DNA from 4 places in the Paracoccus sp. 08 genome. Region 3 is predicted to be linked to each of the others. Evidence: riboswitches for the same ligand, from Rfam matches in the RefSeq annotation. Region 3 holds a riboswitch; each other region holds the start of a gene.
The links. A riboswitch is a leader RNA that binds a small molecule or an ion and turns the genes downstream of it on or off. The one in region 3 is predicted to bind cobalamin.
Positions count from the first base shown of each region.

Region 1: another riboswitch for cobalamin. It lies ahead of GBO37_RS13380 (DUF1636 domain-containing protein); the one in region 3 lies ahead of GBO37_RS14445 (TonB-dependent siderophore receptor).
Region 2: another riboswitch for cobalamin. It lies ahead of GBO37_RS09615 (energy-coupling factor ABC transporter permease); the one in region 3 lies ahead of GBO37_RS14445 (TonB-dependent siderophore receptor).
Region 4: another riboswitch for cobalamin. It lies ahead of GBO37_RS02435 (ABC transporter substrate-binding protein); the one in region 3 lies ahead of GBO37_RS14445 (TonB-dependent siderophore receptor).

Region 1 is NZ_WEKR01000044.1:1,533-5,376, forward strand. Features, by position in the region: gene GBO37_RS13365 (trehalose-6-phosphate synthase) at 1-1,009, opposite strand, end outside; gene otsB (trehalose-phosphatase) at 1,019-1,741, opposite strand; gene cobO (cob(I)yrinic acid a,c-diamide adenosyltransferase) at 1,843-2,472, opposite strand; cobalamin riboswitch at 2,513-2,739, shown strand; gene GBO37_RS13380 (DUF1636 domain-containing protein) at 2,834-3,244, shown strand; gene cobW (cobalamin biosynthesis protein CobW) at 3,247-3,844, shown strand, end outside.
Region 2 is NZ_WEKR01000022.1:32,943-36,786, reverse strand. Features, by position in the region: gene cobM (precorrin-4 C(11)-methyltransferase) at 1-238, shown strand, start outside; gene GBO37_RS09620 (cobyrinate a,c-diamide synthase) at 235-1,572, shown strand; cobalamin riboswitch at 1,593-1,809, shown strand; gene GBO37_RS09615 (energy-coupling factor ABC transporter permease) at 1,840-2,505, shown strand; gene cobF (precorrin-6A synthase (deacetylating)) at 2,502-3,242, shown strand; gene GBO37_RS09605 (GAF domain-containing protein) at 3,258-3,844, opposite strand, start outside.
Region 3 is NZ_WEKR01000064.1:84,600-88,443, forward strand. Features, by position in the region: gene bhcB (beta-hydroxyaspartate dehydratase BhcB) at 1-311, opposite strand, end outside; gene bhcA (L-aspartate--glyoxylate aminotransferase BhcA) at 311-1,501, opposite strand; gene bhcR (HTH-type transcriptional regulator BhcR) at 1,699-2,520, shown strand; cobalamin riboswitch at 2,583-2,770, shown strand; gene GBO37_RS14445 (TonB-dependent siderophore receptor) at 2,903-3,844, shown strand, end outside.
Region 4 is NZ_WEKR01000005.1:58,582-62,425, forward strand. Features, by position in the region: gene GBO37_RS02430 (iron ABC transporter permease) at 1-1,044, opposite strand, end outside; gene GBO37_RS02435 (ABC transporter substrate-binding protein) at 1,041-2,048, opposite strand; cobalamin riboswitch at 2,186-2,403, opposite strand; gene GBO37_RS02440 (hypothetical protein) at 2,666-2,920, opposite strand; gene GBO37_RS02445 (TRAP transporter large permease subunit) at 3,047-3,844, opposite strand, start outside.

The sequences.
Region 1 (3,844 bases), on a different contig from region 3:
GCCGATGGATGAACCGGATCGGCGTCCAGTTCAACGTCGCGAACTGGCCGTTGATGCGTCCGGCCAGGTGTTCGGTCTCCTCGCGGATGTCCTGATAGGCTTCGACCTCGCCCCGCGTCGGGGGCGCGATCTGCAGGAACGAGATCTTCTCGTGCAGGTCGGGGATCTTTTCCAGCAGCAGCTGATAGGCCCGGAACCGCTGCGGGATGCCCTTGGAATAATCCAGCCGGTCGACGCCGATCATCATCTTGGCCCCGGTCAGCAGGCGCATGCGGTCGCTGTCGGGGGCGTCTGCCGCCTCGGTGATGAAGGCCGCGGCGTCGATGCCGATCGGAAAGACCTGCGTGCGGACCATGCGTCCCGACAGCCGGAAGCGGTCCGGCGCGACCTGATCGCCGTCCGCCAGCTGACGCGCGCTTTCGGCAAAGGCGCCAAGGTCGCGTTCGGCCTGGAACCCCAGCAGATCGTAATGGGACAGCCAGTCAAACAGCTGCGCGGGGTTGGGCAGGGCCGCGCAATCGGCCGGACCCGGAAAGGGAATGTGCAGGAAATGCCCGATCGGGTTTTCCACCCCCAGGGCACGCAGTTCGGCGGCCAGCGGGAACAGGTGATAATCCTGCACCCAGATCCGGTCATCGGGGCGCAGGACCGGCAGCAGCATCCGCGCGATGCGCTGGTTCACCCGTGCATATCCATCCAGGTATTCGGGCCGGATGCGCATCAGGTTGGGGCGCCCATGACACAGCGGCCACAGGATGGAGTTGGAATAGCCCAGATAGTATTCGTCATGCTCTTGCGGGGTCAGGTCAAAGGACAGCCGTTGGAACGCCGCGCCCGGATGGTCCTGCAGGTCGGGCGCGGGATCGTCCGTCACCTCGCCCGAGAAACCCACCCACACCCCGCCGGAACTGCGCAGCGCATCCTCCAGCGCCACCACCAGCCCGCCCGAAGGGTCGTCCCCCAGCGGCAGGCGGTTCGAGACGACGATCAGGCGCGGTTCGGTGGACATGGGCATTCCTCAGTTCAGCGATGCGTCAAGCCAAGCGGCCAGCGCGGCAGGGTCGGACAATCGGTGATGCGCGGCGGTGGGACCGTCGCCGATCTTGATGGCAAAGCCGCCGCGGGCCTGCGCCTCGGCCATGGCGGGTTCGTCGGTGGTATCGTCGCCCGCAAAGACCGGCACGCGCCCGGCAAAGGGCTCAAGCGTCATCAGATGCGACAGCGCGCTGTCCTTGCCGACGCCACCGGGGCGCAGCTCGACCGCCATCTTGGCGGGCTGCAGCACCAGATGCGGGTTCCGGTCGGCCAGATCCTGCATCACCTCCTCGACAAAGGCGCGCAGATCGGGGGCGTCCCGATAATGCAGTGCGACGCCATGGGGCTTTTCCTCGACCAGCAAGGCGGGATGGGGCGCGGCGGCGGCATGGGCCGCGGCATGAAGGGGGCCCGCGTCGAAATCGACCCGGTGCAGGGTCTGGATGCGGCCGGGGCGCAGCGACAGCTCTGCGCCGTGGCTGCCCGCCACGATGCCCTCGAACCCGTCCATATGTCCGCGCAGGTCGGCCACGTCGCGCCCCGAGATCAGCGCCACCGCGCCCCCCTGCCGCCGGTACAGCGCCGCCAGCCGGTCGCGCAGCGCCTGCGTGACAACGACCGCATCGGGCCGGGGGGCGATGTCGACCAGGCAGCCGTCGAAATCCAGGAACAGGGCGGCGTCGGGGGCAAGCGGGGGTGGGGTCACGTCAGGCGGGCTCCGGCGATTGGGATATACCAAAGGGAACCCGTGACTCCCCCCGAGGGTTCACCGCCGCGTGAGGTTTTTTGACCGCCGACCCGCGCGCGTCAGTATTCGACCCCGGCTTGCGCCTTGATCCCAGACCGGAACGGATGCTTGACCTGGGTCATCTCGGTCACCAGGTCGGCGGCCTCGATCAGCGCGTCGGGGGCGCCGCGCCCGGTCAGCACCACATGGGTCATGGCGGGCTTTTCCGCCTGCAGAAAGGCCACCACCTCGGCCGCGTCCAGATAACCATAGCGCAGCGCGATGTTGATCTCGTCCAGCAGGACCATGCGGATGGCCGGGTCACGGATCAGGTCCTGCGCGCGCGCCCATCCGGCCTGCGCCATGGCGATGTCGCGGGACTTGTCCTGCGTCTCCCAGGTAAAGCCCTCGCCCATGGCGTGGAACTGACAGATGTCGGTGAAATGCGTGGTCAGCAGCGTGCGTTCGCCCGTGTCCCACGCGCCCTTGATGAACTGCACAACGGCGCAGGGCATCGCGTGCGCGATGGAGCGCATGATCATGCCGAACCCCGACGACGACTTGCCCTTGCCCGGCCCGGTATGGACGATGATCAGGCCCTTTTCGCCGGTCTTGGTCTCCATCATGCGGTCGCGGGCGGCCTTTTTCCTGGCCATCTTGGCGGCGTGGCGGTCCTGATCCTCGGCGGAAATCGGGTCGGTCTGCGTCATCGGGTCGCTCCTTGCGGTTGACAAACGGCGGGTGCGGGGGMTTGGGTGAGGGCGTGTTGGTTCCTGTCTATGACAGGCGAAGAGGGAATGCGACAAGGCCCCGGGTCATCAGACCCGCGACCCCAAGCGCAGCCGCCCCCGCGACCGTGACCGGAGAGGTCGCCCGATCCACTGGCCCCGATTGGGGCTGGGAAGGTGGGACGACCGTCGGGGCATCCGCCCCTGGATCCGCAAGCCGGGAGACCTGCCAGCACCTGACGATGACGGGCGAACGGGGTGTTTCGCGACCGGCAGGTGATGGCCGGATGCCCCGTGCCGCCTCCTCTCGGACGCCCCTTGCCGCAACAAGGAAGGGGCCGCGATGCGCGCCGTTCTGCATGTCTGCACCACCTGTCGCGGCACCGTGCCCGACCCGGTTCCCGATGCCGCAGGGACCGATGCCGCAAGGACGGATGCCCTTGGCCTGGACGCGCCGCGCCTTGGCGCTCGGCTGCACGACCTGCTGTCCCGCACCGCCCCCGACGGCGTCGAGATCCGCCCCGTCGAATGCCTTTCCGCCTGTTCGCAGGGCTGTTCCGTCGCGCTGTCCGCGCCGGGCAAGTGGTCCTATGTCTATGGCCGCCTGACGCTGGACGACGCCGCCGACATCCTGTCGGGCGCGCGCGCCTATGCCGGAACCGCCGACGGCATCGTGCCGTGGCGCGAACGCCCCGCCGTCTTCCGCAAGCAGAGCCTTGCCCGCATCCCCCCGCATACCCTGTCGCAGGAGTGACCATGATCGACCTTATCAAGACCCCCGTCACCGTGATCACCGGCTTTCTGGGGTCGGGCAAGACGACCCTGGTGCGCCATCTGATGGCCAACCCCCAGGGGCTGCGCCTTGCGGTGATCGTGAACGAATTCGGCACGATGGGTGTCGATGGAGAGATCCTGAAGGGTTGCGCCGATGCCGCCTGCCCGGCCGAGAATATCGTCGAGCTGTCGAACGGCTGCATCTGCTGCACCGTCGCCGACGACTTCATCCCCACGCTGGAGGCGCTGATGGCGCTTCCCGCCCGGCCGGACCACATCCTGATCGAGACGTCCGGGCTGGCGCTGCCGAAACCGTTGCTCAAGGCCTTCGACTGGCCCGCCATCCGCTCGCGCATCACCGTGGACGGGGTGATCGCCCTGGCCGACGCCGAGGCCGTGGCGGCCGGCCGCTTTGCCCCGGACGTGGCGGCGGTGGACGCGCAGCGCGCCGCCGACCCCGGCCTGGACCACGAGACGCCCCTGTCCGAGGTCTTCGAGGATCAGATCGCCTGCGCCGACGTGATCCTGCTGACCAAGGCCGATCTGGCCGGGCCGGAGGGCGTCGCCGCCGCCCGCGCCG
Region 2 (3,844 bases), on a different contig from region 3:
GACCCCGCATTACGGCCCTAATTGCCCGGTGGCGGTGGTTTGGCGGGCCAGCTGGCCGGACCAGCGGGTGATCCGCGCGACGCTGGCCACCGTGCACGCGCAGGGCATCGACCGGACCGCGCTGATCCTGGTCGGGCCCGCGCTGGCGGGCGAGGGGTTCGAAGACAGCCGTCTTTACGCCGCCGATTACGACCGCCGCTATCGCCCCGTGGGCGACGCGCCGAGGTTTCCGGAATGACGCGCCCCCTGACGCCGGGCCTGATGATCTCGGCCCCCGCATCGGGGACGGGCAAGACCATGCTGATGCTGGGCCTGCTGACCGCTTTGCGCAGGCAGGGGCTCACGGTGCAGCCCTTCAAGTCGGGGCCCGACTACATCGATCCGGGGTTTCACTTCGCGGCCTCGGGGCGGGCCAGCTTCAACCTGGATGCCTGGGCGATGGAGCCGGGGCGGCTGATCGCCCATGCGACCGGCCAGCCGCCCGCCGACCTGGTCCTGGCCGAGGGGTCGATGGGCCTGTTCGACGGGGTGGCGACGGCGGGGGAAACCGGCATCGGCTCCAGCGCCGAAATCGCCCAGATGATGGGCTGGCCCGTGGTGCTGATCCTGGATGTCAGCGGGCAGGCACAGTCGGCGGCGGCCACGGCGCGGGGCTTTGCCACGCTGCGCCCCGACCTGCCCTTTGCGGGGGTGGTGCTGAACCGCGTGGCCTCGCCGCGCCATGACCGGCTGATCCGTGAGGGGATGACGCAGGCGGGCATCCGGGTGCTGGGCAGCCTGCCGCGGCAGGGCAACATCACCCTGCCCGAACGCCATCTGGGCCTGATCCAGGCCGAGGAGACCGCGGGCCTGCAGGCCATCCTGGACCATGCGGGCGATTTCATCGCCGCGCATTGCGACCTGGAGGCGATCATCGCCGCCGCCGCCCATCGCGCCCTGCCCGAGGCCGCCGCGCCGCGTCCGCTGACGCCCCCCGGCGGGCGGATCGCGCTGGCCCGCGACGCGGCCTTCAGCTTCGTCTATCCGCATGTGCTGGAGGCGTGGCGGCGCGCGGGGGCCACGATCCTGCCGTTCTCGCCACTGGCGGATCAGGGGCCGGATGACAGCGCCGACTGCTGCTGGCTGCCGGGGGGATACCCGGAGTTGCACGCGCCCCGGCTGGCCGCCTGCGACGGGTTCCGCACGGCCATGCACCGCTTTGCGGGAACGCGGCCGGTGCATGGGGAATGCGGGGGATACATGGCGCTTGGGGCAGGTCTGGTGGACGCTGCTGGAAAGCGACACCAGATGTTGGGGCTTCTGCGGCTGGAGACCAGCTATGCCAAGCGCCGCATGCATCTGGGATACCGCCGCGCCGATCCGCTGACGGCCCTGCCGGGACTGGGTCGCACGGCGCTGCGGGGGCATGAATTCCACTATGCCTCGATCCTGTCCCAGCCCGATGCGCCCTTGGCGCGCGTGACCGACGCGACCGGCGCCGCGGTGGAGGAAACCGGCAGCCACCGGACGATGTCCGGGGGCGGGCATGTGACCGGCACGTTCTTTCACCTGATCGCCCCGGCCGCGACTTGACGCAGGCCCTGCGATCCCGTCTATCTGACCCTCTGAATGGTGCCCGTCAGGCGTGAAACGCCGGGCTTCATCGGGAACGGGGAAGGGTGGACCCAATCGCGGCACCCGAAGCCCCGGCCGCCCCCGCGACTGTATGCGGAGAGCGCGCGTCACCCATGCCACTGGAGCGATCCGGGAAGGCCGACGCCGCGCCCGGACCCGCAAGCCAGGAAACCGGCCATGTCAGGCAACCCCATGCCGTCGGGTGGACGGCCACAGGAGGATGACATGCATATCGAAGAGGGCGTCGTCACCGGCGCCAAGCTGATACTGGGCTATGCCACGGCCGCCACGGCCGGGCTTTACGCGCTGAGGCTGGCGGCCCAGGCCCTGCGCGCGCAGGGCGGGGCGTCGCTGGCGGCGCGCGGGGCGCTGGCGACGGCCGCGACCTTCGTGTTCTTCCAGGTCCTGCCCACCGCGCCCGTGGGCGTGTCCGAGGTGCACCTAATCCTGGGATCGACGCTGTTCCTGATCCTGGGCGCGGCGCCGGCGGCGATCGGGCTGGCCCTGGGCCTGCTGATCCAGGGACTGTTCTTCGCGCCGTTCGATCTGCCGCAATACGGGATGAACGTGACCACACTGCTGGTGCCGCTATTCGCGCTGCAGGCGGTGGCGCGGCGGGTGATTGCGCCGGACACCGCCTATGTGGACCTGCGCTATGGTCAGGCGCTGGCGTTGTCGGCGGCCTATCAGGGGGGCATCGTGGCCTGGGTCGCGTTCTGGGCGTTCTATGGTCAGGGCGCCGGTGCGACGGCGGGGGTCCTGTCCTTCGGCGCGGCCTATCTGCTGGTCATCGTGGTCGAGCCGCTGGTCGATCTGGCCGCGCTGGCGGGCGCCAAGGCGGCGCGCGGCCTGCGCGGCAGCGGGCTGGTGACGCCCCGGCTCTACGCATGATCGATCTGGTGCTGATCGGGGCCGGCACGGGCCATCCCGACCACCTGACCCTGCAGGGCGTCCGCGCCCTGCAGGAGGCCGATCTGGTCCTGATCCCCCGCAAGGGCGCCGGGAAGGAGGATCTGGCCCATCTGCGCCGCGCGATGCTGGACCGCCACCGCCCCGGCGGCGCCGTGGCCCAGATCGACCTGCCGGTGCGCGATGCAAACCTGCCCTATCTGGAGGCCGTCGACCAATGGCATGATGCCATCGCGCAAGCTTGGGCGGCGGCCGTCGCGGCGGCGCTGCCGCAGGGCGGGACGGTGGCGATGCTGGTCTGGGGCGACCCGTCGCTCTATGACAGCAGCCTGCGCATTGCCGCGCGTCTGGACTGGCGCGCACGGGTGATCCCGGGAATCACCGCGATCCAGGCCCTGTGCGCTGCCCATGCCATTCCGCTGAACGCCCTGGGATCCGAGGTGCGGATCACCACCGGGCGGCGGCTGCGCGACGCGGGCTTTCCCGGCGACGCCGAACGGGTCGTGGTGATGCTGGACGGCACCTGCGCCTTTGCGACGCTGCCCCCGCAGGGCCTGCGGATCTGGTGGGGCGCCTATCTGGGCATGCCCGAACAGCTGCTGGAGGCGGGCCCCTTGACCGAGGCCGGACCGCGGATCGAGGCGGCACGCGCCGCCGCCCGGGCCGCGCATGGCTGGATCATGGATTGCTATCTGCTGGCCCGCGACGATGCAGCGTGACCGGCGCGCGGGACGTCAGGATGTCAGGCGGGTCGCGTCGTTGATCGTGCAGTCCCATGTCAGCCCGCCGTTCCGACCGGATGCGGGAAGCCCATGCCCCTCCAGCCACTTGACCTGACCGTCAGGCAGACGGATGCGCCAGCGATGGTGCCATGGGATCATTCCAGCGGCAGAGTTTCCGAACGATGCGCGGGCCAGCGGATAATCCTCGACCATGCAGAAGGCGAAGACATCGCCGAACCGCGCCATGTATTCGGCGGCCGGGATGCCCCAGATCTGCTGCGTCTCCGCGGTCGCGGCGTCGATCGTCTCGGTCCCATCGGGGGCATGGTGATAGGTCAGGACCGCGCTGGCAGGCTGTGGCAGGGCCGAGGCGCCGCCCGGTTCCTGACCGATGGCGGTCCGCATCCGTTCGAACAGGACCATCGTCTTGATCTGCGTCGAGACACCTTCCGCGAAAGCCTGCAGCACCTCGACATTGGCCGAGGTCCAGTCCCGCGGCCTGCTTTCGGCCACGCAGAGGGCGGCGATGGCCCTGCCCGTCTCGTCCTTGACCGGCACGCCCAGATAGGCGACCACGCCGAACCTGCCGATTGCCAGAT
Region 3 (3,844 bases):
GTGCGGGGCATGACGACCGTGCAGGGAATGCCGCGTCGTCCCGCGGCATAGGACAGGCAGGTGCCGTGATTGCCGCTGGAATGGGTGGCGACGCCGCGCGCGGCCTGGGCATCCGACAGGCCAAAGACTGCGTTGCTGGCGCCGCGCGCCTTGAAGGCGCCGGCCTTCTGCAGGTTCTCGCACTTGAAGAACAGCTGCGCGCCCGTCAGCTCGTCCAGCATCCGGCTGGTCAGGACGGGGGTGACGTGGACATGCGGGCGGATGCGGTCGCGGGCCGCCAGCATGTCGTCCAGGGTCGGGATCGCGTCCATCACGCAGCCTGCCTGCAGGCCTGGCCCGCGCTGTGCCGGTAATGCGCTTGGGCGGCGGCGACGCCGGAGCCCAGGGTGACGGGCAGGCCCAGATCGACCATCACCATCTCTGCCGTGGCCAGCCCCGACAGGGCCATCACGTCGGTCAGCATCCCCAGATGCCCGATGCGGAAGACCTTGCCCGCGACATCGCCCAAGCCCGTGCCGAAAGCCACGCCATAGGTGTTCAGCGCATGGCTGACGATGCGGTTGGCGTCGAACCCGTCCGGCGTGCGGATCGCGCTGACGCTGTCGGAATACAGCGCGGGTCGCGCAGCGCAAAGCGTCATGCCCCATGCCGCGACGGCCTGGCGGACGCCTTCGGCGATGCGGTGATGGCGGGCAAAGACGTTCTCCAGCCCCTCGTCCAGCAGCATGTCGGTGGCAACCTTCAGCCCGTTCAGCAGGCCGACGGGCGGCGTATAGGGAAAGCCGTTCGCGGCATAGCCCCGCGCCATGTCGCGGATGTCGAAGAAGGTGCGCGGCAGGCCCGCGCCCTCGACCGCGGTCATCGCCTTGGGCGAAAAGCCGACGATCGCCAGGCCGGGGGGCAGCATGAAGCCCTTCTGCGACCCGGTAACGGCGACATCGACGCCCCATTCGTCCATCCGGAAGTCATAGCAGGCGATGGAGCTGACCCCGTCCACGAACAGCATCGCGGGATGGCCCGCCCGGTCCAGCGCGCGGCGGACCGCGGCGATGTCCGACCGGACGCCGGTGGCGGTTTCGTTATGCGTGGCCAGGACCGCCTTGATGCGATGGGCCGTGTCGGCGGTCAGGATCTCCTCGAACCGGTCGGTGGGGATACCTTCGCCCCAGGACTGGTCCACGATCTGGACGTCAAGGCCGTGCCGCTGGCACATGTCGATCCAGCGGTGGCTGAACATGCCGTTGCGCGTGGCCAGAACCGCGTCGCCCGCCGACAGCGTGTTGGTGATCGCCGTCTCCCACCCGCCTGTGCCGGTGGAGGGGAACACGAAGACCTGCGCCTGCGTGGATTTCAGGACCTTTTTGACCCCCTCCAGCGCGGGATGCAGGATCTTTCCGAACATCGGGCTGCGATGGTCGATGGTGGGCATGTCGACGGCCTTGCGAAGCACCTCGGGGATGTTCGTCGGGCCGGGAATGAAGATCGGGTTCTGGGTGCTCACGGTCGGCTCCTCCTTGATGCGACAAGGTGTAGCACGGGTCCGCAAACCGGTAAATTTTTTTGAAATCGTTTTTCGGAAATCTGGTTTAATGCAGGTTTCGCAGCGAAATCATGGCTGCAATATTTTTTCATTGCTGGAAAACGGCTTTCATGAAATTATTTTTCTGTGGTGTTACAGACGGAAGGGGCGTGATTCCGATGCAGCAGCCGGTGCGCAAGCGGGGACGGCCAAAAGGCGGCAAGGCTGATCAGCCCGCCGCCAGCATCCAGGCCCTGGACCGCGGGCTGGACGTGCTGGAGGCCCTGGCCGCGCATGAGGGGATCACCCTGACCGGGCTGTCCACGCATCTGGACCAGTCCCCCGCCACCATGCACCGCGTCCTGGCCACCCTGGAACACCGTCGCTATGTCGAGAACAATCCCGACCGGCAGGAGTGGTTCATCGGCCCCGAGGCGTTCCGCCTTGGTTCGGCCTTCCTGCGCCGCACCAACATCGTCGAACGCAGCCGTGCGGTGATGCGCGACCTGATGGCCCTGACCGGAGAGACGGCCAACTTGGGCATCGAACGCGACGGCGACGTGCTGTTTGTCAGCCAGGTCGAGACGCATCAGACGATCCGCGCGTTTTTCCCGCCCGGCACCCGGTCTCCGCTGCACGCATCGGGAATCGGCAAGGCGCTGCTGGCGGCGTTCGATCAGACGCGGCTGGCGGTGTTCCTGCGCGACGCGACCTTCACCCGGTTCACGGACAAGACCATCGCCGACGCGGACGCGCTGCAGGCCGACATCGCCCTGATCCGCCATCGCGGCTTTGCCTTTGACGATGAGGAGCGCACCCTGGGAATGCGCTGTGTCGCGGCCTCCATCGTCAACAGCTATGGCGAGGCGGTGACCGGGGTGTCGGTGTCGGGCCCCACGAACCGCATGACCGATGCCGCCGTCGACCGCATCGGCGGCCTGGTCGCCACCGCGGCGGAACGGATTTCGGCCGATCTGGGATCGGGCCGGGGCGGGCGCTGACCGACTTTTGCCGGGCGTGGAACGGGTGGGCGAATCCCGTTGACAGCTCCGGGGCCTCTGCGCCACAAGGGCGCCGCTACGGTTCCGGCCTGCATGCCGGATCAAAAGGGAACACCGGTGACAATCCGGGGCTGCCCCCGCAACTGTAAGCGGAGAGCGATGGCCGATCATGCCACTGGAGCGATCCGGGAAGGCCGGCCAAGGCATCGACCCGCAAGCCAGGAGACCTGCCGCAGCACTCACCCATTTCCGGCGCGGGGCGTGCCAGGAAAGCGGCTGATCCGCAGTGGTGACAGTCACCGTCCTGCCGCGACCCACCGGGTCCGTGTGCCGGGCATTTCTGTTTGCCGCAGGCCGTGCCTGCCTTGAAAGGTCCGTGCCGATGCGCCGTCCGATCTGTCTTCTGGCGACGCTTGTCGCCCTTCCCGTGACCGCCGCCGCGCAAGGTCCGGCACCGGGGGAACCCATCCTGCTGGACGAGATCGTGCTGACCGCCGGCATCACGCCCGTGGCCCAGGACGGCTATGCCCGCGCCCACACCGTCCTGACCGCGACCGAGATCGAGGATCGCGGCATCGCCACCGTCCAGGACGCACTGCGCGCGCTGCCCGGCGTATCGGTCAGCGGCAGCGGCGCCAGCATCGCACAGGTCCGCATCCGCGGCGCCGAGGCGAACCACACCCTGATCCTGATCGACGGCATCGAGGCGGCGGGGGGCGAGGACGAATACGTCCTGACCGGGCTGGAGACCACCGACATCGACCGGATCGAGGTGCTGCGCGGGCCGCAATCGGTGTTCTATGGATCGAACGCCTCGGCGGGGGTGATCAACATCATCACCCGCGACGCGCCCCAGGGCCTGTCCTATGGCGGCTCGGTCGAGGCCGGGAACGGCGGGGCGGCCTCGATCCATGTCAGCCGTCGCGGGGAGCGGGGCGGGCTGCGGCTGTCGCTGTCGGCGCGCGACGATCTGGGCTATGACCAGTCGGGCGATGGCGGCGGCAAGGACGGGATCAACCGCAAGACCGCCGTCCTGTCCGGCGACGTCCAGGCCACCGACGATTTGCGCCTTGGGGTGGCGCTGCGCCAGTCCACCGAGGATTACGGCTTTGACGCCGAGAACTTTGCCGCGACCGATGCCGAAAGCTATCTGGTCGATGCCGACCTGTTCGGCCGCCGCGACGAGTTTCAGGGCGGGGTCTGGGCGGAACATACCGCGTTGGACGGCCGCCTGGTCCAGCGCCTGGACTATCAGCACAGCAACACCCGGCAGAGCCAGGACAACAGCCCGTTCCGGCGCGGCCAGACCGAAAAGCTGAAATAT
Region 4 (3,844 bases), on a different contig from region 3:
CCGCCCGCGGATCAGGATCGCCGCAAAGGCCGGCGCGCCGACCAGCGCGGTCACGACGCCGATGGGCAGGGTCTGGCCGGGCACCAGCATCCGCGCGATCACGTCCGCGGCGATCAGGAAGACCATGCCGATCAGCGCCGACACGGGCACCAGCCGCGCGTGGCGCGTGCCCACCAGGAACCGTGCCGCATGCGGGACGACCAGCCCGACAAAGCCGATCGCACCGGTGACCGACACCATGACCGCCGTGGCCATGGCGGTCGCCAGGATCAGCACGGCCTGGACGCGCCGGACCGGCACACCCAGGGACGCCGCCGATTCCGTGCCGAAGGCAAAGGCGTCCAGCGCGCGGATGTGCCATGCGGCCGCGCCAAGGACGGTCACTGCGGCGGCCAGCGACAGGCCGACATCGTTCCACCGGACGCCCGACAGGTTGCCCAACAGCCAGAACATGATGCCGCGCGCCTGTTCCGCGCTGGCCGACCGCGCGATGATGAAGCTGGTCAGGGCGTTGAACAGCTGCGACCCGGCGATGCCTGCCAGCACGATCTGCGCGGCACCCCGCGCCCCCGGACCGCCGCCCGACAGGCGCGCCAACCCCACCACCAACGCAAAGGCCGCGATCGCGCCCAGCAGCGCGCCCGCCGACATCGGCACGAACCCCGCGCCGATCCCCGCCACCGCGACCGTCACGGCCCCCGTAGACGCCCCCGCCGAGATGCCCAGCAAATAGGGGTCGGCCAGTGCGTTGCGCAACAGCGTCTGCAGGACCAGCCCCGAGATCGCCAGCCCCGCTCCGCAGGCCCCCGCCACCAACGCGCGCGGCAGGCGGTAAGCCCAGACGATACCCTGATCGATCGGGTCCAGCGGATAGCCCGCACCCAGCATCTGGTTGGCCAGCGCCTGCCAGACCGTCGAGAGGGGGATCGGCGTTTCCCCCAGGGCGGTGCCGACCAGGGGGGCCGCCACGATCAGCAGCGACACCCACAGCCAGACCGGGGCCAAGGGGCGGCGGACGGTCGGCACCCCGACATCGGCGGTCATTCGGACAGCCCGTCCATGCCCGCCGCCAAGGCCTCCAGCCCGTCGATCATGCGGATGCCGGGATGCAGCGCCTCGGCGTCCAGGATGACGACGCGATCCCGGCGCACGGCGGTCATCCGGCGCGTGACCGGGTCCGTCTTCAGAAAGCGCAGCTTTGCCTCGACATCGTCGGCGGGAAAGCGGCGGCGGTCCATGCGCGCGATCACCAGCACCGAGGGGTCGGCACGGGCGATCGTCTCCCACCCCACGGCGGGCCATTCCTCGTCCGAGGTCACAACGTTGCGCAGGCCAAGGCGGTCCATCATCCAGGCCGGGACGCCCATCCCGCCCGCCATGTAGGGGTCCAGCGCCAGATCGGCCGAGGAGAACCAGACCGCCGCGGACGCATCCGGCAGGTCCATCGCCCGGGCGCGGTCCACGACCGCCGCCTCTCGGGCCTGCAGGTCGGCGATCAGCGCACGGCCCGCGTCCTGCGCGTCCATGACCCGCGCGATCTGGTCGATGCCGTCCCACAGCGTCGCGATGTCGAAGGGCGCAAGGCGGGTGCCGTCGGCGCCCACGCTGTTGTCCTTGCCTTGGCAGTCCGTGGGCATGACATAGGCCGGAATGCCCAGATCGGCGAACTGTCGGCGCGTGCCGACCGCCCCTTGGTCCCCGATCATCCAGGCGAACATCGTCGGCACGAAGCCGGGGCGCCGGTTCACCACCGATTCAAAGCTGGGCGTGTCGTCGCTGATGCGGTCCACCGTGGCGTCATCCTCCGCAAAGGCGGGCAGCACCGGGGTGAACCACAGCGCGGTCCCGGCCATCCGGTCCGCCTGGCCCAGCGCATACAGGATCTCGGTCGTGGACTGGCCGATCGACACGACGTTGTCGGGACGCGCGGGGATGGTCACCCGGTGCCCGCAATTGTCGATCACCAGCGGATAGTCGGTCGGCGCGGCAAGGGCCGCCTGGCCCAGGCCCAGCGCCACCGCGGTCGTCAGGAAGATTCTGGTCGTCATGGTCGTCCTTCATGAAACGAAGGACGGGGCTGAAAAAGGCGCAGCGGCGTCACCGGGGTCCCACCCGCCTTCGCGGTCGCGTCGGACGAAGGCCGTGGATCGGCGCATGCGGTCTTTCTCCGGGGCACCCCGCCCGGGTTGGTTCAAGTCATGATGGCAGGTCTCCTGACTTGCGGATCGCGGCCTTCCCCGCCTTCCCGGCGCAGGGGGCGCCAGTGGCATCATGGGGTCGGCTACCGCTTACAGTTGCGGGGGCAGTCGCGGATTCGGCGCCTGATGGCTACACCTCACCACGTTCCCTTTTCACCCTGCCGGGGCCTTGGCCGGCACGGGAACCATCACGGACGGAAATGCCGCCAGGTTGGGACAAAGTCAACCGCCGCGGCAAGCAGCCCGCAGCCGACCCGGCCACCACGGCCGACGCACTGCGACACCCACGGCTTATGCCAGCCTGACCCCGGCGACCGGTGCGCCGCTGGCCGAACGCGCGGGCGCCCTGCGGGGTCAGGACATTGGTCGCGGTCCTCCCTGCTAGGGAAGGATCGGTGGCATGGACGGGGGGGACGGATGCAGGACCTCAGACCGCCGGGCGATGGGGCGCCTGACACCGCAGGGCTTCAAACCTGGCCGGGCCTCTTTCGCCACAGGTGGCGGAGGTCCAGCCGGGGATAGTCCCGCTCGATCTGACTGCCCCAGAACAGGCCTGCGATCGGGGCGTCGGGATGGTCGGGATCAAGGCCGTAGTCGATCTGGGCGATGCGTTCGGCCGGCATGTGCAGGGTGTAACGCAGGAACAGGAACTGCTCCAGCCAGGCGTCATGGTCCTTGTTCGTGAACAGGTCCGGGCGGGGGACGGGTTCGGGGTCGTGCATGGTTGGGTCAGCCTTGGGTGACGGATCCCGATTGTCCGTCAATCCGCCTGCCGGTGCAACATTCCTGTCCCCGAACGAAAAGGGGGCACGCCGCATCCGGCATGCCCCCCGATCCACGGCAGGCGATCAGTAGATCGCCAGGGCCGGGAACAGGATCAGCAGGCCCACCGCCAGGATCTGCAACCCTATGAAGGGCAGCAGGGCGCGGAAGATCTCTCCCAGCGAGATGTCCGGCGGGGTCACCGACTTCAGGTAGAAGGCGGCGGGCCCGAAGGGCGGCGACAGGAAGCTGACCTGCATATTCATCGCGAACAGCACGCCGAACCAGACGGGGTCGTATCCCAGGCTGACGATGATCGGCACGAAGATCGGCATGGTCAGCAGCGCGATGCCTACCCAGTCCAGGAACATGCCTAGCACGAACAGGATCGCCATCATGAACAGGATGATGATCGTCGGGTTGTCGCTGATGCCGGTGATCAGTTCCGACACGAAGTTGATGCCGCCCATCAGGTTGAAGACGCCCACCAGGGCGGATGCGCCGATGCCGATCCAGACGATCATGCCGACCGTCTGCAGCGTCTGCATTGCCGCGCCGCGCAGAAGGCCCCAGGTGAATTCGCCGCGGATCACGGTCGAGATCAGCACGCCCGCCACGCCCACGGCGCTGGCCTCGGTCACGGATGCGATGCCGCCATAGATGGAGCCCAGCACCATAATCACGACCAGGATCGGCAGGAACAGGCCCTTGAGCAGGCGCAGCTTTTCGTCCCGCGGGACGCGGGCGGTGACGGCCGGGGGGACGTCGCCCGGCGTCAGCCAGGCACGGATCAGCACATAGGCCACATAGAGCAGCGCCAGCATGAAGCCCGGCACGAAGGCGGCCGTGAACAGGTCGCCGATCGAGACGTTCGCGGTCAGGCC